One region of the Bacillus sp. 5RYD7K genome, then DNA from elsewhere that is predicted to be linked to it. Evidence: riboswitches for the same ligand, from Rfam matches in the RefSeq annotation. Region 1 holds a riboswitch; each other region holds the start of a gene.

Region 1 (8,251 bases):
TGGAGCAGTTCGGTAGCTCGTCGGGCTCATAACCCGAAGGTCGCAGGTTCAAATCCTGCCCCCGCAACCAAAAAATGGTCCGGTAGTTCAGTTGGTTAGAATGCCTGCCTGTCACGCAGGAGGTCGCGGGTTCGAGTCCCGTCCGGACCGCCATTTATATAAAAAGGCTCGGTAGCTCAGTTGGTAGAGCAACGGACTGAAAATCCGTGTGTCGGCGGTTCGATTCCGTCCCGAGCCACCATTTGCCGGCCTAGCTCAATTGGTAGAGCAACTGACTTGTAATCAGTAGGTTGGGGGTTCAAGTCCTCTGGCCGGCACTCTAAATGATGGAGGGGTAGCGAAGTGGCTAAACGCGGCGGACTGTAAATCCGCTCCCTCAGGGTTCGGCAGTTCGAATCTGCCCCCCTCCACCATTTTATAAATAGGGGCATAGTTTAACGGTAGAACAGAGGTCTCCAAAACCTCCGGTGTGGGTTCGATTCCTACTGCCCCTGCCACTATATTATTTATTCATCTTTAGATTATGGCGGTTGTGGCGAAGTGGTTAACGCACCAGATTGTGGCTCTGGCACTCGTGGGTTCGATTCCCATCAATCGCCCCATATTATCATTGGGCTATAGCCAAGCGGTAAGGCAACGGACTTTGACTCCGTCATGCGTTGGTTCGAATCCAGCTAGCCCAGTTGCATTTTTTTGAAATAACTGCATAAGATGTATTAAGTTCTTTACATGCTGCGGAAGTAGTTCAGTGGTAGAACACCACCTTGCCAAGGTGGGGGTCGCGGGTTCGAATCCCGTCTTCCGCTCCAAATTACGGCGGCATAGCCAAGTGGTAAGGCAGAGGTCTGCAAAACCTTTATCCCCGGTTCGAATCCGGGTGTCGCCTTTCTTTTGCCGGGGTGGTGGAATTGGCAGACACACAGGACTTAAAATCCTGCGGTAGGTGACTACCGTGCCGGTTCAAGTCCGGCCCTCGGCACCAATTTAACTTAGGACGCAACATGTTAAATTGGTCATCAATTTTTATATTACAAAACATATATGAGAGTGATTTGCATATTGCAGATCACTTTTTTTATATAATAAAAGCGTCAAGACTATGAATATAAGTTTCTTGCTTGTATCGGGTATACTGCATTACCATTAAAAAAACTTCACTAAAACCGTTGACACTTTATAAAATACATGTTATATTTATATACGTCGGTTGAACACGACGTATTACATGCCGGTGTGGCGGAATTGGCAGACGCGCACGACTCAAAATCGTGTTCCTTCTGGAGTGCCGGTTCGACCCCGGCCACCGGTATAAAAAGGCTTCTACATATGTAGAAGCCTTTTTTGTTGTATGAAAATATCCTCCAAGGCTTGTGAAAAATGATAAGCCTGCGGGCGGTTATATCTTACTCGGGGTAACGCTGGCGGTTCAGATCCCATACCAGTTTATTATTAGCGGTCGGGGCCGTGTTTGCCAGCGGAACATGTTGTGAAATATGCTCGTTCGAAGCTTGTTCCAGCACTTATTGCTGCGGGGATCTCTGTTATTTTATACGGTGTCTTTTCATTTTTCAGATAGCAATGCGAAAAATATTAAAAAGGCGGTATCCAAAACGGAATACCGCCTTTTTAATGAGCTGTTATACTTGAGAAAAAAGAGGTGATGACGTTGAAGCAGATTATTGCAATGGGCGGCGGGGGGTTTTCCATGGAAGCTTTTGTCCTCACTATGACGGAGAAGCGGAGCGCCGGCCGGTGTATCACCGTCTGATTTCAGAAAACAAACTTCAGGAGGGCTATGCCGCTGATGACGGCGCTGCGCTTCATTATAAAAACGGTCAGCTGTTCCGGTCTGTCTCTTCCCGGGAAACAGCAAAAGGTTACAGGGTTTTTGATACTGAAGAAGGCGTAAGGGAAACAGAGCTTCCAGTCACTCTGTTATCTGAATCTTGATAATATACTTTTTTTTCTATGCAAATTATGTTACGATGAAACCGAAATTAATAGTTACTGGGGGTGCCCGTCTGATCGGGCTGAGAGAGAAGCGGCGGCTTCTTAACCCTTTGGACCTGATCTGGTTCGTACCAGCGTGGGGAAGTAAAGGTTTTATTATTGTTGAGGAAAACAATAATAGTTTCTTTCTGACTGCAAAACCGGGTTCTCCAATGAATCCGGTTTTTTTGTGCTGGTGCTGAGCTTGGTTCTGTTATTCAAATGGATAAGGGAGAGATTTGTATGCAAAATCAATCAGTACAGCAAGCGAACATTTCTATTATGTCGAGTTTTTCAGGCAGTAAAAAGGTTTATGTAAAGGGTTCTTCGCCTGACATACGAGTGCCGATGCGGGAAATCAGCCTTAGTCCGACAACGGGGGCGTTCGGGGAAGAGGAGAACCCGCCGGTCCGTGTTTATGATACGAGCGGACCGTATACAGACCCGGATGTACAAATTCAAATTCATGAAGGTCTGAAGCCGCTCCGCACAAAGTGGATTACAAAGCGCGGCGATGTGGAGGAATATAACGGACGGACCGTGAAACCTGAGGACAACGGCTATAAAAAAGAGGGCCGTGCCGCCGAATATCCCGGTTTACAGCGGAAACCGCTGCGGGCCAAGGCAGGGAAAAATGTGACACAATTGCATTATGCGAGAAAAGGCATCATTACGCCGGAAATGGAGTTTATCGCAATTCGCGAGCATGTGTCTCCCGAATTTGTCAGAGACGAGGTAGCCAGCGGCCGGGCGATCATTCCGTCAAATATTAATCATCCTGAAAGTGAACCGATGATTATCGGCAGGAATTTTCATGTGAAAATCAATGCCAATATCGGCAACTCAGCTGTTACATCTTCTATTGAAGAAGAAGTTGAAAAAATGACGTGGGCGATTCGCTGGGGCGCCGATACGATGATGGACTTATCCACCGGGAAAGATATTCATACGACACGTGAATGGATCATCCGCAATTGCCCCGTACCTGTGGGGACGGTGCCGATTTACCAGGCGCTTGAAAAAGTAAACGGCATCGCTGAGGATTTAACGTGGGACATTTATCGAGACACATTGATTGAGCAGGCGGAGCAAGGCGTGGATTATTTCACCATCCATGCCGGCGTATTGCTTCGTTACGTCCCGTTAACGGCTAAACGCACGACGGGAATCGTATCCCGCGGCGGGGCGATTATGGCGCAATGGTGCCTGGCTCACCATCAGGAAAGCTTTCTGTACACGCACTTTGAAGAAATCTGTGAAATTATGAAGACGTATGATATTGCATTTTCTCTTGGAGATGGGCTGCGTCCCGGCTCGATTGCGGATGCTAATGATGAAGCGCAGTTTGCGGAATTGGAGACTCTCGGAGAATTGACGGAAATCGCGTGGAAGCACGATGTGCAAGTGATGATCGAAGGACCGGGTCATGTGCCGATGCATAAAATTAAAGAGAACATGGACAAACAGCTGGAAATTTGTAAAGAGGCGCCTTTTTATACACTCGGCCCATTAACGACTGATATCGCTCCGGGCTATGACCATATTACTTCGGCGATCGGCGCGGCGATGATCGGCTGGTACGGGACGGCGATGCTTTGTTATGTCACGCCGAAGGAGCATTTGGGCCTGCCGAATCGTAATGATGTAAGAGAGGGAGTCATTACGTATAAAATCGCGGCCCATGCGGCAGACCTTGCCAAAGGGCATCCGGGTGCTCAGATCCGGGATGACGCTCTATCTAAGGCGCGGTTTGAATTCCGGTGGCGCGATCAATTTCATTTGTCGCTTGATCCTGAAAGAGCAATGGAATATCACGATGAAACGCTGCCGGCTGAAGGCGCAAAAACGGCTCACTTCTGTTCGATGTGCGGCCCGAAGTTCTGCAGCATGAGAATTTCTCAGGATATTCGCGATTATGCGAAAGAAAACGGTCTGACTGAAGACGACGCCCTCAATGAAGGATTAAAAGAAAAAGCAAAAGAGTTTGTCGAGAAGGGAAGCCATTTATATCAATAAAAAAGAAAAGATGAGGATGGAGTGTGACCATCTTCATCTTTTTTTAGAAAAACGGTGACCGGCGAAACGGCGGAATGCTCTGCTCAAAGCGGAATACGTTTTCCGGGTCATACTTCGTTTTGACTTGGCGGAGGCGGTCGACATTTCCTCCGTAATATGTCCGCAGCCAGTTTCTGATGTCTATATCAGGCCAATTTACGTAATCCCCCATCGTTTCTCTTGAAAGAGACGTTCTCAGCTCTTCGATCCAGCGGACGTTTTGTCTTTCCTCTTCAGGAGATGTCCAGTTTGTTATATATTCCTGGGCAATGATTGCGTCGCGATAGTAGAATGCCGTTTGATCCGGAGCGATCCGTCCGGCCGCCCCGCCGAGAGATTGCTGCCAGACACTGGCGTTTTTATTCGGAGCGTGCTCCAAGTAGTATTTTAAAGCAGAAATTGCGCGTGTGGACAATGGTTTTTCAATAAAGGAGCCTGACCGCTTCATCTTTTGCGGCTCATTGCCTCCCGGGCTGTTAAAAAAGGCTGCCGCTCTGATAAACGGAACTGTCTTGACCATGCCGCTTGTCGGGTTTCCCGCTTTCATTAACGGAGCCAGCAGTTCTTTCAGCTCATTTTTTGTTCCGATAAATTGGCCGAGCGCTTCTATGCGGTTGACTTCTTTAGGCCAAAACTGAATGGATGAAGTAAGCCGGTTATCTGTAAATGGAGCCCAGCGCTGCCACATATTAAATACCTCTTCGAAATCATCCCAGCCCCAAGTGACAGAAAAAACAGTCACGTACGAGATCGGCACGGCTTTAAACACCATGGATGTGACAATGCCGAAGTTGCCGCCGCCTCCGCCCTGAGACGCCCAAAATAAATCAGGATGCTTTGAGCGGTTGACTGTTATCAATTCAGCACCCGCTTTTTCGTCTGCTGTGATCATCTCGAGTTGGAGGAGACGATCGCAAGTCAGGCCGGCAGCCCTTGTTAAATATCCGATTCCTCCTCCGAGCGCCAGCCCCGTGATTCCCACATTTGCAATGGTTCCCGCGGGAAGAGTCAAGCCGTACCGCCAGAGTGTCCGGTACACTTCTCCCAAATCGGCACCCGCTTCAATCGAGACCAGCCGCTTATCTTTATTCACTCTTATTTTCTTCATTTCACTGAGATCAATGACAAGCCCGTCATTTAACAGGGAAAAATTCTCGTAGCTGTGTCTTCCGCCTCTGATGCGGAAAGGCACGTTATTCTCACGCGCCCATCTCAGTGCATTGACGGCATCATGTTTGTTTTGGCAAAACACAATGATGTCCGGATATCTTTGCAGGCTTAAATTGATATTGGTTCTTGCTTCATTATAGTCGGGGTCATCTTTTCTGACGATGCGCCCGGTCAATGTTGTCTTTTCCACACTCTCACTCTCTTTCATCGGGATCTGTTATTTCTTCTAACATATGCGGAAAAATAAGAGAGTGTATGAGGAAAACCCCCGGAATGAAACGATATTTTAAATTATAGTTGACAGGTAGGGATTGTATGAATTAACATAGTCAGTACATATTTCCAAACGTTGGCTGATCGGATCACCGAAGGCTCTTATCTTGTAAACAGATAAGGGCCTTTTTTTGCGTGAAAGCCATTGGATGAAAAGCGGAGGGATGAAAAGTGGCGTTAAAAAAGGCATCACATGTGCGCAAAAAAAGTAAAAAGCGAAAAAAGTACAGAAAACACACATTGAATTTCGAATTGCTTGTGGAGAAAAACAAACGGGAGATTATGAGAAATGAGGAACAGATGGAGCAGATTTATATAAAGATAGATGAAAAGCATGCGGGGGTTCGATCAAAATGAAGGGGAACACTTTGAGGATGAAAACAACGGGCATCATACTCGCGCTGTCGGTATCATTCATGTTATCAGGGTGCGCGTTAGGGAGTGCCGGAGAAGAACCGTCTTCTGCGGCGGATAAAAAACAGGAAACGCGTATCGCCCATGTCAAAACAAAGAAATTTAAAGCTTCTCATCCGGAGGCGCTTCCCGTTAAATCGAAAGCCAGAACGGACACTTTTGTTGCGGGGATTTCCGCGCCGGGGGGAGTGTTTCTGCCGTACTTTTATGAAAACGGCTGGGATGGAAATGCGACAGATCCTATTTTTGAACCGTTAGTCAAGCTGGATAAAACGGGTAAGCCCGCACCGGCACTTGCTGAAAGCTGGACTATTTCCAAAGATCAGCTTACCTACACGTTCCGCTTAAGAAAAAATCTCGTTTTCAGTGATGGTTCGCCGCTCACCGCAAAGGATGCCGCATTCACTTTAACACTGCTGCATGATCCCGCTTACGCAGGCTATGAAGATATCACCACGGCCTATATTAAAGGCGGCAAGGCTTATAAAGAAGGAAAAGCAAAGACGATAGAGGGCATTCGCGTCCTTGATGACAGAACCATTAAAATCACGACTGAGAAAGTCAGTGCGAAGTCGCTGCTTCTTTTAGGCGGGCAGGTGCTGTCGGAAGCTTACTACGGAAAGAATTATCGGTTCGGCAAACTGGACTATTTAAAAGAGCTTTATGCCAAACCGCTCGGAGCGGGGCCTTATCAATTTACAGAATACCTCCCGGGACAGGAAATACGCTATCAGGCTAATAAACACTATTATTCCGGAAAACCGAAAACAGAAAAGCTGATTTATAAAATTATTGATCCGTCAACTTCTCTTCAGCTGTTTGAAACGGGTGATCTTGATTACGCTTCATTTTCTCCTGATGATGATACGGTTGAGCATTTAAAAAGCCTCGGTTTTGCGAATATAAGCGTCTCGGTCGTGAATGATTACGGGCTTGTGTACGTGAATCATAAGCGTCCGCCTTTTCAGGATAAGAAAGTGTCTCAAGCGCTTATTTACGGCCTGGACCGTCAGAAAATCGTCGATGTCCGCTTTAAACATTACGGAGAAGTCGCTAATGTGCCGGTGTCTCCGGTTTCGTGGGCTTATGATGACAAAGGAGTCAATCCGTACACGTTTAATCCGGAAAAAGCCAAGAAGCTTCTTGATGAAGCAGGCTGGAAAACGGGGAAAGACGGCGTGCGTGAAAAAAACGGCAAAAAGCTTGAAATCAGCTATTACACGTCTAAAGCGGATGATGATTTCATCCCGATCGCGAAAGAAAATTACGCGGACATCGGAATCTCATTAAAACCGGAAGTGATGGATTTTAATACAGAGGTAGCGAAAATAAATGATAAACAGTACGATCTTGCCGCCGTTTCCACCTCGCAGATTCTTGATCCGAATGACACGGTGGAAAAGCTTGCTTCCGGCCATCCCAATAATGTGACGGGGTATTCCAATCCGAAAGCGGACCGGCTGATCGAGAAAGGAGCCGGCACGCTTGATATCAGCAAAAGAAAAGAGATTTATCACCAGCTGTACCGGGAGCTCGGGGAAAACCCGCCTTACATTCTGATTCATTACCGTCAGAGCGCAAGGGCGGTCAGCGGAAAAATAAAAGGGCTTGAGTCTGACAATTATTCGGGAATCAGTTCGAGTCTCTCAAACGTGTCAATTCAGTAGAACAATGGCGCAAAATACCCGGTATCCAGGGTATTTTGCCCTTTCAGCGGAAGGGAGAGGCTTTTTGTGAAACGGTATGCCGCAGAACGGTTCATTCAAATGCTTGTGATCTTATTCGGTACGTCCTTTATTATTTTTTTCTTATTCGCGATGCTGCCGGGCGATTACATTGATTCCAATGTCAACCTGACCCCGGAGAGGGCGAAGGAGCTAAAAGCGCTTTACGGCCTGGATCAGCCGATTTGGCAGCGTTATGTGACGTGGCTCGGCAATGTGCTCAGCGGAGATTTGGGATTCTCTTTGAAGTATCAGGAAAACGTCCTGTCACTGCTTCAGAAATATGTCTGGAATTCGTTTTTTGTCGCGTTTTTGGCTTTGCTTGTCACATGGTCTGCCGCGATGATAACGGGTGTCATATCCGCTGTCAGGAAATACTCATGGTTTGACGGGATCGTAACATTTTTTGTGATTGCTTCCATGGCGTTCCCGTCTTTTTTTATCAGCCTTCTGTTTATAAAATGGTTTGGAGTGGATTTGAAAATATTGCCCGTCGGAGGGATGGTTGATACCGGAAGCACGAGTTCTGGTTTTTCGTACGTGCTTGAAGCTGCCAGACATATGATTCTTCCGGTTGTGATTTTATCTATGCTCGGCATCGGCTCACTGACAAGATATTTCCGCTC
Region 2 (8,251 bases), 650 kb from region 1:
TTATTCAGCGTTTCTTCAATATTGGCAAAGTGTCCGATTTTTTCATCCAGCTCGTTCACTTTCGCCTCAAGCTCCGTTTTTTTACGGAGTGCGATTTCGTAGTCTTTTCTGACCTGCATTAAAAATTCATTTACTTCATCTTCATCATATCCGCGAAAACCTTTTGTAAACGTTTTGTTATGGATATCATTCGGCGTTAATGGCATATTGCCACCTCCATTTTTACATTTCAGTACGGTTATCTAGTTCACATTATAAAACAAATACGGCCATAGATGGAGAAAAAATCTGAAAAAACGACTCATTTTTGCCGTTCGAATGTGACTTTCCATTTGTCTTTTTTCGTTTTTCCGTCTACTTTTGTCAAACTGCATCGTCCGAAGCCCCGAATCGAAAGCATGTCCCCTTCAGCAACCTGATAGGACGGATCCTCAACGGCTTTCCAATTCACCTTAACGAGCCCGTTTTTCACAAGGGTCTGCGCTTTCTGCCGGGATTGCCTGCTCATCGAAGCGCAGACGGCGTCGAGACGCAATGAAGAAACCGTGTCATCCCTTATTTCGACATCTGAAGCGGGAATGTGAAGGGCCGAAAGCTCGATTTTCTCAAGCTTTACCGGCGCTTTGCCTGCTTTGGTCAGCTGGGTGCCGACAAAATCGGCGATTTCACCGGAAACGATAAGCTGCACGGCTTCCTCTGAGAAAATCAGGTCGCCGTATTTCTGCCGTTTTAAGCCGATCCCCATTAATGATCCGAGAAGAGAGCGGTGATCGATGCTGACGAATTTTTCAGCGTATTGAACGTCAAAGGCCTGAAGCTCAAAATCATCTTGTCCAGGTTCCATATATTCAGGGTATAAAATCGCGCGTTTGCGCTCAGCTCTGTCATATCCCCCAAAAAAGGCAAGACCGCACGCATCGCCGATGACGGCTTTTACAATCACCTGTTCCCGCGGATCTAAGAAATCAGTCAGCTTCATCCGATATTGGTCCAGGACAATCTCTTTCCATTCAAGCGCCTGGTCGATAAAAGGCCGCTCGTCGTGTCTGAAGTGCTGGTAAATATCGCTCATGTTCTTTCCTTTCTATGTAAAGAGGCTTGGCTGGTGCCAAGCCCGTATCAAACTGTCGCATTCAAGTATACATTGCGATCATGCGGTATAGGCCCCAAAGTCCCGTCGTGGCAAACCGAAGCACGATAATCGCTACAATCGGGGATATATCCAGCATGGCAATGGGCGGAATGATCCTTCTGAACGGCTCTAAATACGGTTCGCAAATCGATGCGAGAAACCGTCCGACCGCCGTTTCTCTCGTACTCGGCACCCATGACATAAAGATGTAGATAATCAGGGCAAACGAGTAGATGTAAATTAAATAACTCAGAACGGAAAAAATTTGATAAAGAATCATCCTGCTTTACCACCTCTGATGTTCGTCTTCATTTATAAGCTCCGAAATCGTGCCGGAAACATCGACATTATCAGGCGTGCACAGAAAAATATCCGAACCGATTCTTTGAATGTCGCCGCCGATGGCATAGACGGTTCCGCTTAAAAAGTCGACGATTCTTTTCGCCTGATCATGCTGGATGCGCTGAAGATTGACGACAACCGCCCGCCTGTTCTTTAAATGATCGGCGATTTCCTGCGCTTCCGCATATACACGCGGTTCACTCAACACCACTTTAGAGGATTTCTGAACACTTTGCAAGCTTACTACGTTCTGTTTGCCCGCAGGCTTCTGAGCGTAGGCACTCTGTTTATCTTTTTGCTGTTCATGCTCTTCCGGACGATCCTGCTCCGTTTCAATGTATTCGTATTCGTACTCCTCCTCATCCATTGAGAAAAAGTTTTTCAGTTTATTTTTCATGCTCATTTGTTTACACCCCCCGTTTCATTTCCGACTAATGAAGAGCCGATTCTGATAAAAGTAGCGCCCTCTTCAACAGCGATTTCATAATCATTTGACATGCCCATTGACAGTTCCCGGCACGGTGCGTTTGTCTGGTTCAGCTTTTGCACCTGGTCCCTCAGATCACGCAATTGCCGGAAACAGGCTCTGATTGTTTCTGTATCGTCTGTCAGGGGAGCCATCGTCATCAGGCCCTCTACAGAAATGTTTCTAAACTCAGAAAGCTCTCTGATAAAGGGGATGACCTCCTCTGTTTTCAAACCGTGCTTAGACGGCTCAAGCGAAGTATTCACCTGCACAAAACAGCGAACCGCATGCTGCGCCCGTTTTTCAATTTCTTTAGCCAATGACAGTCTGTCTAAGGAATGTATATAAGATACACGGTCAACGACGGCCTTCACCTTTCTGGACTGAAGACTGCCGATAAAGTGCCACACGGGGCTGCCTTTGATGACATCCTGCTTACGGATAAGCTCGGCATCCCGGTTTTCTCCCAGACTTGTAATACCGGCATCCACGGCCTCTTGAGCCCTTTCGGCTGATACGTATTTTGTAACCGCGATGACGGTTACATCTTCGGGGCTTCGGCCCGATCTGTTACATGCTTCGTTTATTCTTTCGTTTATATGTCGTAATTGATCAGCAACACGCAAGATAACTTATGCCTCCTTCATTCCGATAAAGGACATCATGCGTCCCGTTTTTCCTTTGTCGCGGCGATGTGAAAAGAATAGTTCACGCTCTTGTTCGGTGCATAAACCGCTGACTGAAATGTTTTCTTCCGGAATGCCGCAATGTATCAGAAGAAGGCGGTTGACCTCTTTTAAATCAAGCTGATACCGGCCTTTTTCCGTTTCGCGTATGGCGGATTCTGCGGAAAACGGCAGCGCCCGGACTTCATTGATGACGCGGTCGTCGACGGTATAGCTGTCCGCGCTGATGGACGGACCGATGACGGCCTGAATATCTGTTAAGCGGGAACCTTCTTCGTTTACCCAGCGTTCCGTCATGATGCGCCCGATTTGTCTGACCGTCCCCTTCCATCCGGCATGGGCAGCGCCGATTATGGATTTCACCGGGTCATAAAAATACAAAGGCACACAGTCTGCAAAACACAGGCCCAAAAAAAGATCCGTATCTTTCGTATAGAGCCCGTCAGTCCCGCGGAATGCGGAGGAATAGTCTCTCGCCCCTTTTCCTTTATCTCCCGCTGTCACGCATCGGACGCGGTTTTCATGTGTCTGATCGGCGAATACCCAGGAATCCAGATCAGTACCGCATAAGGACGCTATGATTTCACGGTTTTTCACAACATCATGAGCTTCGTCCCGGACGTGCAATCCGGTATTTAATGACTCATACGGAGGATTGCTGACACCGCCGTTTTTCGTTGTGAATCCGGCGATGACCTTTGTGTTATGCTGATTCACACAGTTCCAGTCTTCTATCATGAGTGCCGAGGGGGTGGTAAAACTAAACGGGTGATATGTATTCATGAAGATCCAACCTTTCGACAAACATTAAAAAGCGAATTTCCCACTCATTTTAACACAATTTTAAGCATACGTTTAGCGGCTGATTGAAAAATGAAATAAATAAATGTGCCGGAAACATTGAGATTTCCGGCTTTTTACAAGTAAAGGGAGGATTATGCTCCCCCCTTTGGTTCGTTTACACGCACTAAGATGACATCTTCCCCAATTTTAACTATATTTCGCCAAGGAATGATCATTTCCTCTTCTTTTCCGAAAAAACCGAGAACTTTTCCGCTGCCGCCTAAAATAATCGCCTGAATTTTTCCCGTTGTCACGTTAATATCAATATCACCGATGCTTCCGAGTTTTTTTCCGTTCGACACGTTTACTACATCTTTTATTTGAAATTCAGATATGCTGATCATTTGTATCACGCCCTTTGCCCGTTCTTTTTCCTATTATATGAGCGGCCGGGCTGAACCTTGTCACATCGGGCAATCTTTTTTGCGGCTGCACCAGGTGTGGATAAATCTCAGCATGATTTTCGTATAGTCCATCAGCTCATCGACGGACACTTCTTCGTTTACGGAATGGGCGTTTTTTAAATCGCCGGGTCCGTATATGACGCTTGGAATCCCGGCATGATAAAGCCATCCTCCGTCTGTTACGGTTTGGGAAACATCGATGACGGGCTCCTGTTGTTTGACGGCTGAGTGCGATTCCGCCAGAACAGAAACGGCCGGATGGTTCGGGTCGATTTCCAGCGCCGGGAACACCTCTCCTCTGTCTTCAATCATGGAAGACCCGCCCCATTTGAACACCGGCCTGTTTTCCCTGAGCCACAGATCACCGTCAGAGACACGATTGATATAGTCTTCGATTTCTGCCACAGCTTGTTCGTGCGTTTCGTTCGGGTAAAAGTGGACGGTAATCCATAATCGGCATTCATCGGCGACAAACGCTGCGTGCCTTCCCCCTTCAATAACGGCGGGGTTGATCGTATTGGTGCCTGGTGAAAAGCCGGGATAGCTTTTCGTTACCGCCCAGTGGCGTTCCAGCTCTCCCAAGGCAGTGATGATTTTCGCCATTTTTTCGATTGCGCTCGCTCCGAATGTGCCTCCGCCCGCATGAATCATATTGCGCCTCATGCCGTCATGAAATGTTTGTTTGCTTTTCAATTCTATCCAGCCGGTGATGACTCCGCCCTGCCCTTGAATATGCAGGCTGCTCGTATCCGCGACAACCGCAAAATCCGCGTGATAGCCGCGTTTGCAGCATTCCAGCGTCCCCGCCTCGCCGACTTCTTCTCCGATCACAGACTGTACAATGAGGTCGCCCGGAAGCTCAATGCCGGCATCATGGATCAGCTTCAGAGAAAAAAGAACACACGCCAATCCGCCTTTCATATCAGCGGCGCCTCTTCCGATCAGCATGCCGGCTTTAACGAGCGGCTGAAACGGGTCAGAGTCCCAGTCTTCATCCCTGACTTCGGCTACGTCAATGTGTCCGTTTAAAATCAGGCTTTGATGCCCGCTTGAATCTGTCCCTTTTAAAACACCGACTACGTTCGGATCTTCCGGATACACATCCCACATATCGACCGAGCAGCCCATTTCTTTTAAAAATCCGGCCACCCACTTCTGAGCATCTGCTGTATTTCTTGCAGGCGGAGCCGGTGTCGGAAAGGCGATCAACCTTTCAGCAATATGTATTAAATCGCCCCGCCGTTTATCCGCCTGCTGCAGCAGCATGTCAAGCTGGTTCATTGAACATCTCTCCTTTTGCTGTATTAAAAAACCCGTTTCATCCAATGAAACGGGTAAAAACGGACTTTCCTCCGCTTTTTTTCACCGCTTCCCTCCGCCGGCATGATCCGGATCAGGTCCGTTAAGGGTTGAGACTAACATCTCTCTCAGCTGCATGTCAGCAGCACCCCCAGGGTGAATTGATTTTATTTGACGGATGATGCCGCTTTTGCACACGTTAAAAATGGACGGCCGTTGTTCCATAAGACATTGACAGGCATATCGAAAAACGCTGTAAGCCGCTCGTCAGAAAGCATGTCCTTGATTTTCCCGGCAGCGAACACCTCGCCTTGTTTTAAAAGCAGCGCCTGATCAAATACCGGCAGAATTTCTTCAGCATGATGAGTGACATAAAGGATGGACGGCGCATTTTCTTTTTCAGCGATCGACGTTATCGTATCCAGCAGCTGCTCTCTTGCCATAAAATCGAGACCCGTCACGGGCTCATCCAAAATCAGCAGTTCCGGATCAGCCATAAGCGCCCGCGCAATCAGCGCTCTTTGCCTTTCCCCCTGAGATAACGTTTCATACCGTCTGTCCGCGAAACTGATGGCGCCTAAATCCTTCAGAAGACCGATCGCTTTTTCCCTCACTTGTTCACTCGGCGTTTCGTAAAGCCCGATTGAAGCGTACGCGCCGCTGAGGGCGATTTCAAAAGCAGAATCCGCGGCATATAATTTGTGCTGAAGACCCGCTGAAACAAGACCGATTTTTTTTCTGAGCCTGTCACCGAGCTCTGTTTTGCCGAATTGATGGCCGAGCACCTGCATCTCTCCTGAAGTGGGAAAGTAATAAGAACATAACATATTCAGCAAGGCTGTTTTTCCGGCTCCGTTCAGTCCGAACAGCACCCAATTTTCGTTTTTCTCAACGCGCCAGTTGATATCTTTCAAAATCCATTGGCCGTTTCTTTTTAATGACACATTGTCCAGCTGTAAAATCATTGCAGTTCCCCCGTTTATTTGTTTCAATTTTCTTAAAACTTTTACACATTAGAATACATCACTTTTTCGCAAACGTAAACCGGCGCACGAAAAAAGCCTTTAAAACAATGTTTAAAGGCTTTCTCCGTTATTGATGGATATTCTTATTCATTTGTTTAATGGCTGCCTTTTCAAGCCTTGAGACCTGAGCTTGGGATATGCCGATTTCTTCTGCGACTTCCATTTGGGTTTTCCCCTGGAAAAAGCGTTTTCGCAAAATCATTTTTTCCCGTTCGTTCAGTCTTCTCATGCCTTCTTTCAGAGCGAGCTCCTCAATCCATTGTGTATCCTTATTGCGCTCATCGCTGATCTGGTCCATCACGTAAATCGGATCGCCGCCGTCATTATAAATCGGCTCAAACAGTGATACCGGATCTTGGATGGCGTCAAGGGCAAACACAATTTCTTCATGGGGCACTTCAAGAACTTTGGCGATTTCCTCTGCTGTCGGCTCCCTGCTTGTCTCACTGATTAACCGCTCCCTTACTTGAAGCGCTTTATATGCGATATCGCGAAGCGACCTCGAGACGCGGATCGGATTGTTATCCCGCAAATATCTGCGGATTTCTCCGATAATCATCGGTACAGCGTATGTTGAAAACTTAACATTATGGCTTAGGTCAAAATTATCAATGGATTTCATTAGTCCGATGCAGCCGACCTGAAATAAGTCATCAACATACTCTCCTCTGTTGTTAAACCTCTGAATGACGCTTAAGACAAGGCGCAGGTTGCCGTTTACAAGCTTTTCCCTCGCTGAATCATCGCCCTCATCCTGCAATTGCTTAAACAGCTTTCTCATCTCTTCATTCTTGAGTACCGGTAATTTGGAGGTATCCACCCCGCAAATTTCGACTTTATTTCTTGACACGTTTTTCCCTCCCACTAGGAGCTGCTGTACAACGTTAAGTATCTCCTCGGGTGGGAAAAATATGCACCGCCATTTTACAGAAATAAACATCCGGCACCGGCAATCCTTGCAGCAGTAAGGACTGTCAGATGGAAAAAATTTTACACCATTTTGTTAAACTCTTTTCTCAGTCTTTTAATAATCCGCTTTTCGAGCCGGGAGATATAAGATTGTGAAATCCCCATCATGTCGGCTACATCTTTTTGTGTTTTTTCTTCTTCACCGACAAGCCCGAATCGCAGTTCCATGATCTGCTTTTCTCTATCATTTAATTGCTCAAGCGCTTTTTTCAAAAGTTTTTTATCCACATTGGCTTCAATGTCTTTTGTAATAATATCATCATCTGTGCCGAGCACATCCGAAAGCAGCAGTTCGTTTCCGTCCCAATCAATGTTCAGCGGTTCATCAAAGGACACCTCTGAACGGATTTTATTGTTTCGGCGCAAGTACATTAAAATTTCGTTTTCAATACATCGTGACGCGTAGGTTGCGAGTTTGATTTTCTTTTCCGGATTAAACGTGTTTACCGCTTTGATTAAACCGATTGTGCCGATGCTGATTAAGTCCTCGATATTGATGCCGGTGTTTTCGAATTTGCGGGCAATGTAAACGACAAGGCGTAAGTTTCTCTCAATCAGGATGGCCCGCGCCGCCTGATCCCCGCTCGGCAGCTTTAATAAGAGCACCTGCTCCTCTTCTTTAGACAAAGGCGGCGGCAGCGCTTCGCTCCCTCCTATGTAATATACTTCATCACTTTTCAGTCCGAGTTTCATCAGCCATTTATACCATAAATAAGTCAGACGCAGCTTAAGTTTTTTCATCTTCCTCCCCCTTCTAAATACAATGCGTTTTGAGTATGATGAATAACAGACTTTTCGTCAGGATACATGCTTCACAGCCTTCCCGGTCAGCATCTTCGGGTGAACGATTCCGTCAAATTCACCATCCGCTGATAATGGTTTCGCGCTGATGCCGATCAGGCATTTTTCACATGCGATCATCTCGTCTTTCGTTATAATCGTGACGTAATCCGGCTTTAAACAGAGTAAAAATTGATTGTCCTGACCGACGCCCCTGTATGGAATCAGCCTCAGCTTATCCGCATGACGGAACGAATCATCAAGCTGCTCTATCACTTCAAGCGGACTGGCAGATTTGATGATGT
Region 3 (6,499 bases), 400 kb from region 1:
CCAATCATATCCGTACAGCGGTACACCGAGAATCACCTTTCTTCTCGGCACTCTGCTGATGGCAAAATTGATGGTTTCTCTGACCTCCGTCAAAGGCGCTACGGGTCCCGGCTCACTGCCGGCGTGGTGCCAGTCGTACGCCATGATGAACATATAATCGACGACGGCTCCGATTCCGCCGTAATCATATCCCCTCAGCCACGGCACCGCTTCATTTGTTTTCGCCGGAACCGATATCGTTAGCGCGAGCTGGTGCTCTGAGAGCCGGGTTTTTAACTGCCGGAGAAATCCTGTAAACAGGTCCCGGTCGGCTTCCCTGATCCGTTCAAAATCAATATTTACACCGCCGTATCCCTTTCTTACGGTCAGGTAGACGATATTAGTGACGAGGTTCGTTCTCGCCGTCGGGTTCTGCAGGACTTGATGGGCTAATTCCGGGCTGAACCCTCCTTCTGTCAGATTCGTGATAACCGCAAGCGGCCGCACTCTGTTTTGCCATGTGGTTTCTATCGCGGTTCTGTCGTTTAAATCATTCATGATATCTCCGTTTGGGCCAAAATGATATTCAAACAAAGAAATCGCCGATGAATAGGGTGCAAAATCATTAATGAGCTCTCTGTCCGCTTCAGGTGTCCGAATGACGTAAAATTGCAGGGTTCCCGCCAAATAGTTGGAGATATCCGGAATTCTCACTTTTAAACCCGGCCGCAGCCGGTTCGGCGGAATATCCGGGTTTGCCTGCATCAGCTGCATCTGCGGCACATAAGTCTTACTTGCGATAACGGCATACGTATCATTCGGCTGAACCGTATATTCATTAAGAGGGATTAAAAGCGCCTGCCCCGGAACGATATTCGTTTCCTCAAGCCCGTTGACGCTTCTGATGCTGTCAACAGGGTATCCGTACTTTCTGCTGATGGAAAATAACGAGTCGCCAGACTGCACTGTATGAACAAACATAGATGTCCTCCGTTTCCTTTTGATCAAAAGGGCTCTTCTTATCTTTATGAATGATCTTCCGGTCCGATTCCAAACTCTGTTTAGAGAAAGGCTGTTTACAAATCAGATATGATCAACTATGATGATGTCATCATAAAAAACTGTATAGGAAAAGCACTAGGGGTGCTGTTATCGGCTGAGATAAAACATGCGGCAGGCGTGTTTTGATCCCTTATAACCCGATCTGGATAATACCAGCGTGGGGAAGTGCAGATTGACCGGAGCGCAGGGTTTTTTCCATGCGTTTTCGTTCTGCTGCTGCATATTCCCTCGGATATGCAGTTTTTTATTTTTCATTAAAAAACGGGGGAGGACACTGCAATATGAAACTTACGATCAATCGTCTTTCGTAAAATCAACTCTTTCATACATACGACTATCCGATAAGAAAGCAGGAGATCACAATGAAAAATTGGAAAATGAGAGAAATTGTCGTCATGTCCGTCATCAGTGTTGTATTCGCTGTCGTTTATTTATTATCAACTCATGCAAGCAATATAGCGGCAGGGTTTTTCGGCCGGATGAGCTACGAACCGATTTACGGTATTTGGTTTATCGTCTCGGTGATTGCCGCCTACATTATTCAAAAACCGGGAGCGGCGCTTGTTTCTGAAATCATCGCCGCGTTTGTAGAGTGTTTACTCGGAAATCCGTCAGGGCCGATGGTGATTCTGATCGGCATCGCGCAGGGAATCGGTGCAGAAGCGGTCTTTTTTGCGACACGCTGGCGGGTGTATACCCTGCCCGTGCTCCTTTTATCCGGTATGGGGTCTTCTGTTGCGAGCTTCATTTATGACTTGTTCATTTCCGGATACTCTGTTTTGAATCCGGGTTTATTAGTTGTCATGCTTCTCATCCGCCTGGTCTCAGGTGCGCTTCTTGCCGGCCTTCTCGGCAAAGCAATCAGTGATGCGCTGGCTTACACAGGGGTGCTGAACGGCATGGCGCTCGGAAAAGAATTCAAGAAGAAAAAGAAACAGGTGAACCAAGATGCAGGCATCTGAACCCCTTCTATCGGTCCGCCGTCTTACCTTTTCTTATGAGCAGGATGAGAAGCCTGTTTTTCAAGACGTGTCATTTCAGCTCCGCAAAGGAGAACGGGTTTTATTGCTCGGGCCGAGCGGATGCGGTAAAAGCTCGCTCGCACTTTGTTTAAACGGTCTGTATCCGGAAGCCTGCGATGCAGTTCAAACGGGAACCGTTTCCTTATACGGAACACATCTTTCGGACCTGTCAGAACCCGCCGCCCGATCCATCGGCGTCGTGTTTCAAGATCCGGATCAGCAGTTTTGCATGCTGACGGTTGAAGATGAAATAGCCTTCGGTCTGGAAAATTTGCAATATACAAAAGAAGAGATGGACTCAATTATTGAGGACGTTTTGGAAAAATTAGAAATCACTCATCTGAAAACACGGACGATCGCCTCGCTGTCAGGCGGTTCAAAACAAAAGGTCGCGCTCGCTTGTATCATTGCGATGGAACCGGAACTCATTATTTTAGACGAACCGACGGCACAGCTTGATCCATATTCCGTGCGGGAATTGGTGCGGCTGATCAAAGAACTGCAGGCCGAAAAAGGCTTCGGACTTCTCGTTATCGAGCATCAGCTTGATCATTGGGCGCCATGGATAGACAGGACGATTGTCCTTGACGGAACGGGTCAGAAGGTGATGGACGGAGAGACCGACGCGATCTTTGAAACAAAACTTGAAGAGCTGACGCAGCTCGGCATTCCGATTCCGCGGGTGATCTCATTGCAGAAGCACGTCAGCATCCCTTTTACATTGTGCAAGGAAAGACTGTTTCAAGAACCTGTACCGCCCTTTCCCGGCCCCCGGCCCGCCGCGCTTTCGGCAGAGGACGCGCTGAGTGTTCACGGGCTGTCATTCACAAGAGGAACGGACACCATTTTTCAAGACGTGAGCTTTTCCGTAAAAAAAGGGTCAATCACCGCGATTGCCGGCCCTAACGGAACCGGAAAATCCACGCTCCTGTCCGCCGCGGCCAAGCTCATCCGCCCTGTGAGCGGAGACATCAAAATAGACGGCAGACCGGTAGATTCCTATTCGGAAAAAGAGCTTCGGCGCCTGATGGGGTATGTTTTCCAAAATCCTGAACACCAGTTTGTCACAGATTCCGTCATTCAAGAGCTCTTGTTCGGCTTTGAAAACGGTCAAGCCGCAAAGGAGAAAGCTCTTCAGCTCTTAACCCGGTTCGGCCTGAGACGCTATGCCTCACAGCATCCGTTCTCTTTAAGCCAAGGACAAAAGCGCAGGCTCAGCGTCGCGACGATGCTTATGCATCAGGTGAAAGTTTTGCTGCTTGATGAACCGACTTTCGGGCAGGACGCAAAAACGGCGCGTGAGTGCATGCTGATGCTTCAGGAGATCCAAAAGGAAGGAACGGCTGTTTTAATGGTGACACATAATATGGAGCTCGTCTCAGATTATGCCGATTCGATCCTTGTGCTCTGCGGCACGAAGCTGGTGTACCGCGGAACGCCGGACTCATTGTTTTCCGATCATATCGGAATCGCGGAGCGGGCGCATTTAGCTTTGCCGCTGCGGTATGAATGGATGAAACACGACAGGAGGCGGAGAAATGAACCTGCGGCTGGAGGCTGTTAACCCGTCAATTAAGGCGGCGGCTGTTTTGTTATGCGTCATTATGCTGTCGTTTATTTATAACCCGTACACGCCTGCTTTGTTTTATATTATCATTGCCGGAGGCGTCCTCTTGGCGGGACGTGTGCCGCTGAAAAAATGGCTGCTGTTTACGGTTCCATTTGTCATTCTTGCCTTCGGATCTTTATGGACAGCCGCCGTATTCGGACACGTCCCGACAACCGAAAGCAATCTGTTGTTTAAGCTCGGACCGATTGCCGTCAACAGTGATAATGCGACGCTCGGGATTTCTATCGCGTTTCGTATTTTATGTTTTTCCGCTTTGTCGATGATGTTTCTTTTCACAACCGATCCGATTCTGTTTATGCTCAGTCTGATTCAGCAATGTAAGCTCCCGCCGAAGCTTGCTTACGGCGTGATCGCCGGGTTCCGGTTTCTTCCTCTTCTGAAAGATGAAATCCTGATTATCAGACAGGCGCACAGAATCAGAGGCGCGGCATCTGATTCCGGGCTGAAAGGAAAGCTCTTTGCCTTCAGGCGCTTTACCATCCCGCTTTTGGCAGGCGCCATCAGAAAGGCGGAACGCACAGCGATCGCAATGGAATCTAAAGGCTTTACAGGGAGCCGAAACCGCACGTTTTACAGAACGGTTACTGTGCGCCGCGCCGACTGGTTCTTTTTCATGCTCGTGCTCCTTTTATTCGGCGCAAGCTGTCTCATTTCACTGTTGTTTGTATAAAAACAGGCCGCCGGAGTGATTCGGCAGCCTGTTTTTATATGTATGTTACTGATGATAATTGAGAGCCTGGGCGAGGTTGGATTTAATCGTAATATCCGAGAAATTAATGCCGAGCTGTACGGCGGTTTGGGCAATTTCCGGCCTGATCCCGGATAAAGTGGACGAAACGCCGATCAGGTTCAGCGCCTCAATTAATTTAAAAATCTGGTGCGCCACCATTGTATCGACAACCACTACGCCCGACAAGTCGATTAACAGATGCTCAATCAGCCGGTTTGCACATGTACTCAGCGTATTTTCAAGAATGTATTTGGCGCGTTCCGTGTCAATATTGCCGACAAGCGGCAGAAGCCCCGTCCGATTGCTCAGCGTAATAACCGGCGAGCTTAATTCTAAAATCATTTCTCTTTGCGCATTCAGCTGCATTTTCGAATTATATTCGGCGTGATCGACAAATGTGTAAATCGTAAAATCAAATACTTGAACGATTAAATTCTCCCATCTCTTCCTTTCTCCCTCGGCAAACGAAGATTCATGTTTATCGGCAAACGCATCATAATAACTGATGTACAGTCTCCGGTTTCTCATGAATTCACGAACCACATACTGGACCGGGGTATCCAGATGCTTCTGGTCTTTCGCAAGCTCAATCACCCATCGCTCGAACTCTTCTAAAAATTCTTTTTCCGGCATGATATACATTTTATTAATATACCGGTAAAATTCTTTATCTTGCTCCATCAGCTCTTCTATGATGACGGGATTTGTCAAAGAGTAAATCGAATTCGGATCCGAATCTTCCATCGTTTCAATCCATTCTTTCGCAATTTGATCCACCCGTTCGGAAAAATAGTCGTACAATGCTTCATTTATCTTCATACCTCTTCTCCTTTCCCATTTCCAATTATAGCGTCAGCTGATGCCGAATCAAAATAAAAGCCGTTGAACCATCCAATTATTTGAAATTATTTAGTGCAATAGATTGCGCCTTTTTTATCAAAATGCTTCAAATGACTCTTCCCGAACGGCATAATCTGCCATAAAATAGTAGCAACACCCTTGAATCCACTCGCAAGCATAAAAAAGGAGGGCTTTTTTATGAATGGTGAAATGCGGTTGATTCCTTATGTCACGGATGAGCAGATCATGGATGTGAACGAGCTTCCTGAGGGTATTAAAGTGATTAAGGCGCCAGAATTGTGGGCAAAAGGGTTTAAAGGAAAGGATATTAAAATCGCGGTGCTTGATACAGGCTGCGACATTAATCATCCTGATTTGAAAGACCGGGTTATCGGCGGAAAAAACTTCACCGATGATGACGAAGGCAAAGAAGACGCGATTTCCGATTACAACGGCCACGGGACACATGTTTCCGGAACGATTGCCGCCAATGATTCAAACGGCGGAATTTCAGGTGTTGCGCCGGAAGCGAGCCTTTTAATCGTTAAAGTTCTCGGCGGTCAAAACGGCAGCGGCAAATACGAATGGATTATTAACGGCATCAACTACGCCGTTGAACAAAAGGCGGACATTATTTCCATGTCACTCGGCGGGCCGAACGATGTGCCTGAACTGAAAGAAGCCGTCACAAATGCGGTAAAAAGCGGTGTACTGGTCGTTTGCGCAGCAGGAAATGAAGGTGACGGAGACGAGCGGACAGAAGAACTGTCGTATCCGGCCGCTTACAACGAAGTGATCGCCGTCGGATCAGTCTCAATCGCCCGTAAATCGTCAGAATTTTCAAACGCAAATAAAGAAATTGACCTCGTGGCGCCCGGAGAAAACATTCTCTCCACCCTTCCCAACCATAAATACGGGAAGCTGACGGGCACTTCAATGGCCGCCCCGCACGTGAGCGGAGCGCTGGCCTTAATAAAAGGGCTTGAACAGGACTCGTTTCAGCGGACGCTTTCTGAAGCCGAAATTTATGCCCAGCTTGTGCGGCGGACTCTTCCTTTGGGCATCGCCAAAACATTGGCCGGGAACGGATTTCTGTATTTAGACGCACCTGATGTGCTCATGGAAAGAGCCGAACAGGCACAGCTGCTGTCTTTCTGATATTTTTCTCATATAATGATTGATCCGCTTGTCAACATCACCAATTTTTAAAATGTGAGATTTTCTATTGACAGTGAT
Region 4 (8,251 bases), 260 kb from region 1:
ATCAGATTGAAACGATGCAGGATATCGCAGGACTGCGTATTATGTGCCAATTTGTCGATGATATCCAGATCGTCAAAAATATGCTGTTTGCCAGAAAAGATTTTACCGTTGTCGACAAGAGGGACTACATAGCAGAGCATAAAGAGAGCGGATACCGGTCTTACCACCTTGTCGTTTTATATCCTTTACAAACTGCGTCCGGAGAAAAGCATGTTCTTGTGGAGATACAGATTCGGACGCTTGCCATGAACTTTTGGGCAACCATTGAGCATTCACTGAATTACAAATACAGCGGGAACATTCCCGAAAAAGTAAAGCTGAGGCTGCAGCGGGCCTCGGAAGCCGCATCCCGTCTCGATGAAGAAATGTCTGAAATCCGCGGAGAGATTCAGGAAGCCCAAGCCGCGTTTTCACGAAAGAAAAAAGCGGGAGGCCACCAGTAGAAAGGAGGGGAATGGCATGAAATTTGCCGTTTCTTCAAAAGGAGACGAAGTTTCAGATACACTGAAAAGCAAAATACAGGCGTATTTACTTGATTTTGATATGACCTTGGATGAAAAAGAGCCGGAAATTGTTATTTCCGTCGGCGGTGACGGAACGCTTCTCTACGCATTCCACAGATACAGCGACCGTCTGGATAAAACGGCTTTTGTCGGGGTTCACACGGGGCATTTGGGTTTTTATGCCGATTGGGTTCCGCAGGAGATAGAAAAGCTTGTTCTTGCCATCGCCAAAACGCCGTATCATACCGTGGAATATCCCCTTCTTGAAGTGGTTGTCACTTATCATGATGAAGAGCGTGAAGAACGGTATCTGGCTTTGAATGAATGTACAATCAAAAGCATAGAAGGCAGTCTCGTCGCTGACGTTGAAATTAAAGGCCAGCTGTTTGAAACGTTCAGGGGAGACGGTTTATGTCTGTCAACGCCTTCCGGAAGCACGGCTTATAATAAAGCGTTAGGCGGCGCGATCATCCATCCTTCCATCAGAGCGATTCAGCTCGCGGAAATGGCATCCATCAACAACAGAGTGTTCAGGACTGTCGGTTCGCCGCTTTTGCTTCCCGATCATCATAACTGTGTCATCAAACCGAGAAACGACGTCGACTTCCAAGTCACAATTGATCATTTGACCTTGCTGCATAAGGATGTCAAATCTATTCTATGCCGGGTGGCAAATGAAAAAGTCAGATTTGCAAGATTCCGCCCTTTTCCGTTTTGGAAAAGAGTGCAGGACTCCTTTATCGGAAAAGGCGAATAGAAAGAGGAAACGGATTGAACAACTTTTTTATCCAAAAGAATATTTCAGCCCGGGAAGCCGGCATGACGGTAAAAGAATATACGGCGCAGCTCGGCATTTCGAAACGGCTTCTCGCTGACATCAAATTCGGCGGGGGAGATCTTCTTGTCAATGGAGAGCATGTAACCGTCCGCGCCGTATTAGCGGCAGGGGATGTGCTTAGGATTGAATTTCCAAAGGAGCATGTGAGTGAAACGCTTTTGCCTGAGCCGGTTCCGCTTGACATTCTTTATGAAGATGACCATGTGCTGGTGGTCAATAAACAGCCGTTTGTTTCCTCAATTCCATCACGGGAACACCCGTCGGAAAGCATCGCTAACGGAGTGATCAGCCATTACTTAAAAAGCGGCGTACAGTCCACGGTTCATCTCGTCACCCGTCTTGACAGGGATACGTCGGGAGCGATGCTGATCGCCAAGCATCGGCTTGCTCATTCTCTTTTGTCGGCAGCGCAGAAGAAGGGGCTTGTCAGCAGGCGGTATCTCGCTGTCGTACACGGCGTCATGCAGCAGAAAGAAGGAACGGTGGACGCGCCCATCGGCAGAAAACCCGGCAGCATTATTGAGCGGATGGTAACGCCGGAGGGACAAAAAGCGGTAACGCATTTTCAAACAGAAAAAACCGGACGTGTGTTTACGCTTGCGCAGTTGCGGCTTGAGACGGGGCGGACGCATCAAATCCGGGTGCACATGAGTTACCTCGGCCATCCGTTAGTCGGTGATACGCTGTACGGCGGAAAAAACGAGGGAATTGCACGGCAGGCGCTTCACAGTGAGCGGCTTTCATTCGTACACCCCATAACAGGAGAAACGCTCGTTTTTCTTGCTCCCGTTCCTGACGATATGAAAACATTGATCGAACATATGTAAAGCCCGAACCGTTTACCGGTTTCGGGCTTTTTTTCATGTCTGACTGCCTTGATCCTCGCGAAAGCGTGAAGCATCATAGGGCATTGAGCTTTCCACAGAGACGGTTTCATGCTCCGGAAAGCGAAAGCCTGTCAGCTGATTCCCGAAGACGCATCCTGTATCAATGTTGATTGTACGGTTGACGATCCGGGGGCGTTTTACCGGGGTATGGCCGTAAACAATCCATGCCTTACCTTCATAGGCAGCGGCCCAGTCTCTTCTGACGGGTCTGCCGTCGGGATACGTTTCACCCGTGATATCGCCGTACAACACAAATTCTTTTACCTTACGCGAGTATTTACCGATATCGTCAGCTTTTATGCCGGCGTGGGCGACAACGAGATCGCCATTATGTAAAATGTCATAAAGCGGCGCTGACTCATATAATCGGATAAATTGTCTGGAGACTTCCGTTCTGTCGGCGGGAGACAGCTCTTTCAGTTCGGCTGCCGTCGTTTCCAGTCCGTGCATCACTTTTACGGGGTTTCCTTTTAAGTAACGATACAGTTTGTTGCAATGATTTCCCGGGACATAACGGACGATGCCTTTTTCATATGCTTTTGCCACGAAACGCATCACATCTACGGATTTGGGGCCTCTGTCTGTTAAATCCCCCGCAAAGACAAGCGTTCTGTCTTCAGAATGGACGGGCATTCCGTCTTTCACTTCATATCCGAGCTTTTGCATTAACGCGATCATTTCGTCATAACATCCGTGTATATCGCTGATGATGTCATAAGCCATTCTGTCAGCCTCCCTTTTCCGGTTTTTTATTTATTATGGGACTAATTCCTTTACCTAATTACGCTGTTTTGGTACAAATTAAAAAAAGAATTTGAAGAATTAATGCCTTATCACTTTTTTTTCGCCGCCAGCCTTGTTAGAATATGCGTTATGTTTTTAAAAAAAGTAAGGTATTGCCCGCTTTAAGCGGGCTTTTATAACCCTTGTTTTAAGGAGGTATTTACAAATGGAACACACATCAGTCGCTTCTTTAGTCGTCGTTCTGATCGTCGCTTTTTTGACGCCGCTCCTTTTACATCGGTTTAAGCTCAGCATTCCGGTCGTCGTCGCGGAAATCATCATGGGGCTTATTATCGGAAAAAGCGGCCTGAATCTCGTCGTTCAGGGAGACACGTGGCTGGAGACGCTGTCTGTTCTCGGCTTTATCTTTTTAATGTTTTTAAGCGGATTGGAAATTGACTTTTCGTCATTTGAGAAAGGGAAGAAAAAACAATTCCTTCCGAACGGCAAGGAAGCACCCAATACGTTTTCTGCCGCACTGATCATATTTTTCGGCATCTTTATTTTATCATTGCTGCTGTCCTATGCCTTTGTATTAGCCGGTTTTATTCAAAACGCATTTTTAATGACGCTTATTATTTCGACAATATCACTCGGTGTGGTCGTTCCGACTTTAAAGGAAGAACGGATCATGAATTCAAATATCGGCCAGATTATTCTGCTTGTCGCCGTTATTGCGGACTTGGCTACGATGATTCTGCTCGCTTTCTTTTCTTCTCTTTACGGGGAAGACAGCGGAAATATGTGGCTTCTTTTGATTCTCTTTGCCGCGGGTGTGGTGCTGTATTTCTTCGGCAGGATCTTTAAACACCGCTCATTTGTGCAGTCGATGTCTAAAGGCACCGTCCAGATCGGCACGCGAGCCATTTTTACACTGATTATCGTGCTTGTCGCTTTATCGGAATCTCTCGGGGCGGAAAATATTCTCGGTGCATTTTTAGCAGGCGTTTTGGTATCGCTTCTGTCGCCGAATAAAGAAATGGTGGAGCAGCTGGATTCATTCGGCTACGGGTTTTTAATTCCGATCTTTTTCGTCATGGTCGGGGTAAAGCTGGACATATGGACGCTTTTCCAAGATCCGAAAACATTGACGATGATTCCGCTGCTTCTGCTGGCGCTGTTTATCAGCAAAATGTTCCCGGTGTTTTATTTAAAGAAATGGTATGACAAAAGAACCGTGTTTGCTTCGGGGTTTTTGCTGACTTCTACGCTGTCGCTTGTTATCGCGGCGGCTACGATCGGAGAAAGGCTTCACATTATCAGCGCCAATATGTCCGGCGCGCTGACTTTGGTTGCGGTTATCGCCAGCATCATCTCACCGATCGGCTTTAAAAAATTATTCAAGCGGCAAAGTGCGCCGCAGGAAAAAAAGCGCATTACATTTATCGGCGCCAACCAAATGACGCTTCCGGTGACGCTGGAGCTGCCTGATGAGGAATATGATGTGCGGGTCGTCCATGTGTATCAGGAAAATGCCGGGGAAAAGCTTGCGGAATCCGTTTTTTCTGTTGAAACGATTTCTGATTACGAGCCCGGCACGCTTGAGTCGCACGGTATTTTTAAAACGGATATTCTTGTCGTGGCGACGGGAAATGAAGATGTGAACGCTGAAATCGCCTTAATGGCGAAAGAGAAAGGGACTGAGCGTATCATCGCAAGCGTCGGCTCGGTTGAACATGAAACAAAACTGAAGGAAGAGGGCATCAGTATTTTTTCTATCCTTCTGTCTACAAAGACGCTCTTGCGCGCATTAATTGAGGCGCCGGGCGTGATGAACCTTCTGACGAATGAAGAGTCTTCGCTTTATCAGATCAATCTGGAAAACACAGCGTATGACGGCATTATTCTGCGCGAATTTCCGCTGATGGGCGATGTGATTTTCGTCCGGATTTTCAGAGGTGTGGACAGCATCGTTCCGCACGGGGACACGAGGCTGAAAACAGGAGACCGTCTCATCGTTACGGGCTCGCGCAACTACGTGTCGGAGCTGAGAAAAATCCTTGAAGCTTGACCAAATTGCATTTCGTGATAAGATAGAAGGCATAACAAGTAAATGATAATCGTATGACCACTAGGGGTGTCCTTCATAAGGGCTGAGATAAAAGTGAGACTTTTAGACCCTCATAACTTGAACAGGTTCAGACCTGCGTAGGGAAGTGGAGCGGTATTTTTTGGGTTCCTTTTATCCAGATAAATTCCAAACCACTTTTCCGATGCGGGAAAGTGGTTTTTTTATTTTATCAGGGGGGAAAACTTTATGACATTTTCTGAAGAATGCAGACTGGCGGCAGCCGAATGGTGGGACGGAAGCTTTGTTCATCCGTTTGTAACAGGGATCGGTGACGGAAGCCTGCCGTTAGATCGTTTCAGTTATTATGTGCTGCAAGATTCCTACTACTTGACGCATTTTGCAAAAGTTCAGGCGTTTGCAGCCGCATATGCCGAAGACTTGTTTACGACGGGAAGGATGGCGGGCCACGCTCAGGGCACATATGAAGCGGAAATGGCGCTGCACCGCGAATTTACGGAGCTTTTAGGGATTACAGAAGAAGAGCGTGCGGCATTTAAGCCGGCACCGACAGCCTATTCTTATACGTCTCATATGTACAGATCGGTGATGAGCGGCCGTTTTGGAGAAATTTTAGCCGCGCTTCTGCCCTGCTATTGGCTTTATTATGAAGTTGGCGAACGCTTAAAGGAATGCAAACCGGAACATCCGATTTACGAAAAATGGATCAGTACATACGGCGGAGACTGGTTCAGACAGCAGGTCGAAGAACAGATCAGCCGTTTTGACGAGATTGCTGAAAACAGCACAGAGGAAATCCGCGCGAAAATGAAAGAGAATTTTGTGATTTCAAGCTATTATGAATATCAATTTTGGGGAATGGCTTATCAAAAAGAAGGCTGGTCGGAGAAGGGCGGAAAAGAGGTGGAGTCCTTTGGAGCTGCACGCCGTAACTGATAATCGCAAACCCGTTGCCGAGCTGGCCGAGGATATTCTATCGATTCAGCGCGAAGTGAGCTTTATCCATATCCGTGAGCGGGGCAAAACAGCGGGAGAGATCATGCAGCTTTTGTCACTGTTGAAAAAAGGCGGTGCGGATAAGGACAAATTGATCATCAATGATCGGGCAGATATCGCGCTTTTTGCCAATATACAACGTGTTCAGCTTCCGTCCAGCAGCTTTTCCGTAAAGCAGGTGCGGAGCAGATTTCCCCATCTCCATATCGGACGTTCGGTTCATTCACTGCAAGAAGCCGTCCAAGCTGAAAAAGAAGATGCGGATTACGTGGTGTTCGGCCATGTGTTTGAAACGGAATGTAAACAAGGACTTGAGGCAAGAGGCATCGGCCTGCTTTCAGATATCACACGTACGCTTTCCATCCCCGTCATTGCAATCGGCGGAATGACACTGCAGACGATCGGGCTCACAAAGCAGGCGAAACCGGACGGAATTGCCGTTATGTCGGGCATTTTCTCAGCTGAAAACCCTGAGGAGGCGGCAAAACGGTATGCACGCGCGGTGAGGGGGGCTGATGATGAATAAGCACTATGATACGGCGGTTATCGGGGGCGGAATTATCGGATGCGCCATTTCTTATGAGCTGGCGAAGATGCAGCAGAACGTTGTCTTGTTTGAAGACGGAGCAATCGGCCGAAAAACGACAAGCGCTGCGGCGGGAATGCTTGGCGCTCATGCGGAATGTGAAAACCGTGATGCGTTTTTTGATTTTGCTATGCACAGCCAAAGGCTGTATGATGCGGCAGGGCAAGAGCTTGAGGAAGCCAGCGGCATTAACATCAGGCGCCATAACGGCGGAATGCTTAAATTGGCGTATACAGAAGAAGACATGACCCGTTTACGGAAGATGGATGATTTACCTTCCGTCACTTGGCTCTCAGCAGAAGAGGTTCTTGAAAAAGAGTCTTACGCTTCAAAGGACATTCTCGGCGCATATTTTATAAAAGACGATGTCCATGTCGAACCTTACTATGTTTGCAAAGCGTATGCAAAAGGGGCGCGGCGTTATGGCGCTGACATATATGAGCATACACAAGTCACTTCCGTAAAACGGATGAACGGGGAATACTGCATCACAACGTCCGGCGGGGATGTTTATGCTGACAAAGTCGCAGTTGCAAGCGGTGTATGGAGCGGCCGGTTTTTCAGCCAGCTTGGCTTGGGACAGCCTTTTTTCCCTGTGAAAGGAGAATGCCTCTCTGTGTGGAATGACGAAATCCCGCTGACCAAAACCCTTTACCATAATCAAAGTTATGTCGTTCCGAGAAAAAGCGGGCGGCTTGTCATCGGCGCCACGATGAAACGGGGCGACTGGAGCGACACGCCTGACGTCGGCGGGATTGAGGCTATCATTGCGAAAGCGAAAACCATGCTGCCCGCCATTGAACATATGAAAATAGACCGGTTTTGGGCGGGGCTCAGGCCGGGAACAAAAGACGGAAAGCCGTTTATCGGGCGGCATCCTGATAACAGCGGCATCATATTCGCCGCCGGCCATTTTCGAAACGGCATCTTGCTAGCTCCGGCAACGGCTGAAATGGTGCGGGATATGATCCTGGGAAGACAGGTTAAACATGAATGGGAAGAAGCGTTTCGAATTGATCGCAAGGAGGCTGTTCAAATATGATCCTTCAGCTGAACGGAAAACAAATTGATTGGAATCGAAAAGAGGGGACGGTTCAGGATTTGCTTGAATCGTATCAGCTTGATCAAAGAATCGTAGTTGTAGAAAGAAATAAAGAAATCATCGAAAAAAAGAATTATGAAAACACAAGTTTGTGTGATCGCGATGTCATCGAAATTGTCCATTTTGTAGGAGGCGGATGAGGATGTTAACAATAGGCGGAAAACAGTTTCAGTCAAGATTGCTGTTAGGCACGGGAAAATATCCGAGTTTTGAGATTCAGAAAGAGGCGGTGGCTGTCTCGGAATCAGATATTTTAACCTTTGCGGTGCGGCGGATGAATATCTTTGAACAGTCTCAGCCAAACTTTCTCGAACAGCTTGATTTGTCTAAGTACACGCTTCTGCCGAATACGGCCGGTGCCGCAACGGCTGAAGAGGCGGTCAGAATCGCCAGGCTTGCTAAAGCTTCAGGGCTTTGTGACATGATAAAAGTGGAAGTCATCGGATGCAGCCGGTCACTTTTGCCTGATCCGGTTGAAACGCTGAAAGCATCAGAGCAGCTGCTTGAAGAGGGATTTATCGTTCTTC

The links. A riboswitch is a leader RNA that binds a small molecule or an ion and turns the genes downstream of it on or off. The one in region 1 is predicted to bind thiamine pyrophosphate.
Region 2: linked by a shared signal. The riboswitch ahead of ACQE26_RS16095 (acetylornithine deacetylase) and the one ahead of thiC (phosphomethylpyrimidine synthase ThiC) in region 1 are both predicted to bind thiamine pyrophosphate.
Region 3: linked by a shared signal. The riboswitch ahead of ACQE26_RS17125 (ECF transporter S component) and the one ahead of thiC (phosphomethylpyrimidine synthase ThiC) in region 1 are both predicted to bind thiamine pyrophosphate.
Region 4: linked by a shared signal. The riboswitch ahead of tenA (thiaminase II) and the one ahead of thiC (phosphomethylpyrimidine synthase ThiC) in region 1 are both predicted to bind thiamine pyrophosphate.

What each region holds. Positions count from the first base shown of each region.
Region 1 is NZ_CP191200.1:3,926,715-3,934,965, reverse strand. Features, by position in the region: tRNA gene ACQE26_RS19380 (tRNA-Met) at 1-70, shown strand, start outside; tRNA gene ACQE26_RS19375 (tRNA-Asp) at 77-153, shown strand; tRNA gene ACQE26_RS19370 (tRNA-Phe) at 166-241, shown strand; tRNA gene ACQE26_RS19365 (tRNA-Thr) at 245-317, shown strand; tRNA gene ACQE26_RS19360 (tRNA-Tyr) at 329-413, shown strand; tRNA gene ACQE26_RS19355 (tRNA-Trp) at 424-497, shown strand; tRNA gene ACQE26_RS19350 (tRNA-His) at 527-602, shown strand; tRNA gene ACQE26_RS19345 (tRNA-Gln) at 612-683, shown strand; tRNA gene ACQE26_RS19340 (tRNA-Gly) at 735-809, shown strand; tRNA gene ACQE26_RS19335 (tRNA-Cys) at 816-886, shown strand; tRNA gene ACQE26_RS19330 (tRNA-Leu) at 894-982, shown strand; tRNA gene ACQE26_RS19325 (tRNA-Leu) at 1,228-1,309, shown strand; partial or broken gene ACQE26_RS19320 (Na+/H+ antiporter NhaC family protein) at 1,407-1,576, shown strand; partial or broken gene ACQE26_RS19315 (Type 1 glutamine amidotransferase-like domain-containing protein) at 1,696-1,950, shown strand; TPP riboswitch at 2,000-2,110, shown strand; gene thiC (phosphomethylpyrimidine synthase ThiC) at 2,233-4,005, shown strand; gene ACQE26_RS19305 (FAD-binding oxidoreductase) at 4,049-5,404, opposite strand; gene ACQE26_RS19300 (FbpB family small basic protein) at 5,659-5,844, shown strand; gene ACQE26_RS19295 (ABC transporter substrate-binding protein) at 5,841-7,568, shown strand; gene ACQE26_RS19290 (ABC transporter permease) at 7,635-8,251, shown strand, end outside.
Region 2 is NZ_CP191200.1:3,278,965-3,287,215, forward strand. Features, by position in the region: gene divIVA (septum site-determining protein DivIVA) at 1-206, opposite strand, end outside; gene ACQE26_RS16065 (YlmH family RNA-binding protein) at 302-1,072, opposite strand; gene ACQE26_RS16070 (YggT family protein) at 1,134-1,412, opposite strand; gene sepF (cell division protein SepF) at 1,419-1,877, opposite strand; gene ACQE26_RS16080 (YggS family pyridoxal phosphate-dependent enzyme) at 1,874-2,566, opposite strand; gene pgeF (peptidoglycan editing factor PgeF) at 2,573-3,409, opposite strand; gene ACQE26_RS16090 (YlmC/YmxH family sporulation protein) at 3,562-3,813, opposite strand; gene ACQE26_RS16095 (acetylornithine deacetylase) at 3,874-5,154, opposite strand; TPP riboswitch at 5,227-5,335, opposite strand; gene ACQE26_RS16100 (ABC transporter ATP-binding protein) at 5,340-6,137, opposite strand; gene sigG (RNA polymerase sporulation sigma factor SigG) at 6,265-7,047, opposite strand; gene sigE (RNA polymerase sporulation sigma factor SigE) at 7,188-7,907, opposite strand; gene spoIIGA (sigma-E processing peptidase SpoIIGA) at 7,965-8,251, opposite strand, start outside.
Region 3 is NZ_CP191200.1:3,530,693-3,537,191, forward strand. Features, by position in the region: gene ACQE26_RS17120 (glycosyl hydrolase family 18 protein) at 1-960, opposite strand, end outside; TPP riboswitch at 1,109-1,222, shown strand; gene ACQE26_RS17125 (ECF transporter S component) at 1,404-2,003, shown strand; gene ACQE26_RS17130 (ABC transporter ATP-binding protein) at 1,990-3,627, shown strand; gene thiX (HMP/thiamine ABC transporter permease ThiX) at 3,602-4,363, shown strand; gene ACQE26_RS17140 (STAS domain-containing protein) at 4,409-5,242, opposite strand; gene isp (serine protease Isp) at 5,462-6,421, shown strand.
Region 4 is NZ_CP191200.1:3,670,843-3,679,093, reverse strand. Features, by position in the region: gene yjbM (GTP diphosphokinase) at 1-443, shown strand, start outside; gene ACQE26_RS17990 (NAD kinase) at 460-1,260, shown strand; gene ACQE26_RS17985 (RluA family pseudouridine synthase) at 1,275-2,168, shown strand; gene prpE (bis(5'-nucleosyl)-tetraphosphatase PrpE) at 2,202-2,951, opposite strand; gene ACQE26_RS17975 (monovalent cation:proton antiporter family protein) at 3,178-5,022, shown strand; TPP riboswitch at 5,075-5,183, shown strand; gene tenA (thiaminase II) at 5,269-5,976, shown strand; gene tenI (thiazole tautomerase TenI) at 5,954-6,562, shown strand; gene thiO (glycine oxidase ThiO) at 6,555-7,664, shown strand; gene thiS (sulfur carrier protein ThiS) at 7,661-7,864, shown strand; gene thiG (thiazole synthase) at 7,861-8,251, shown strand, end outside.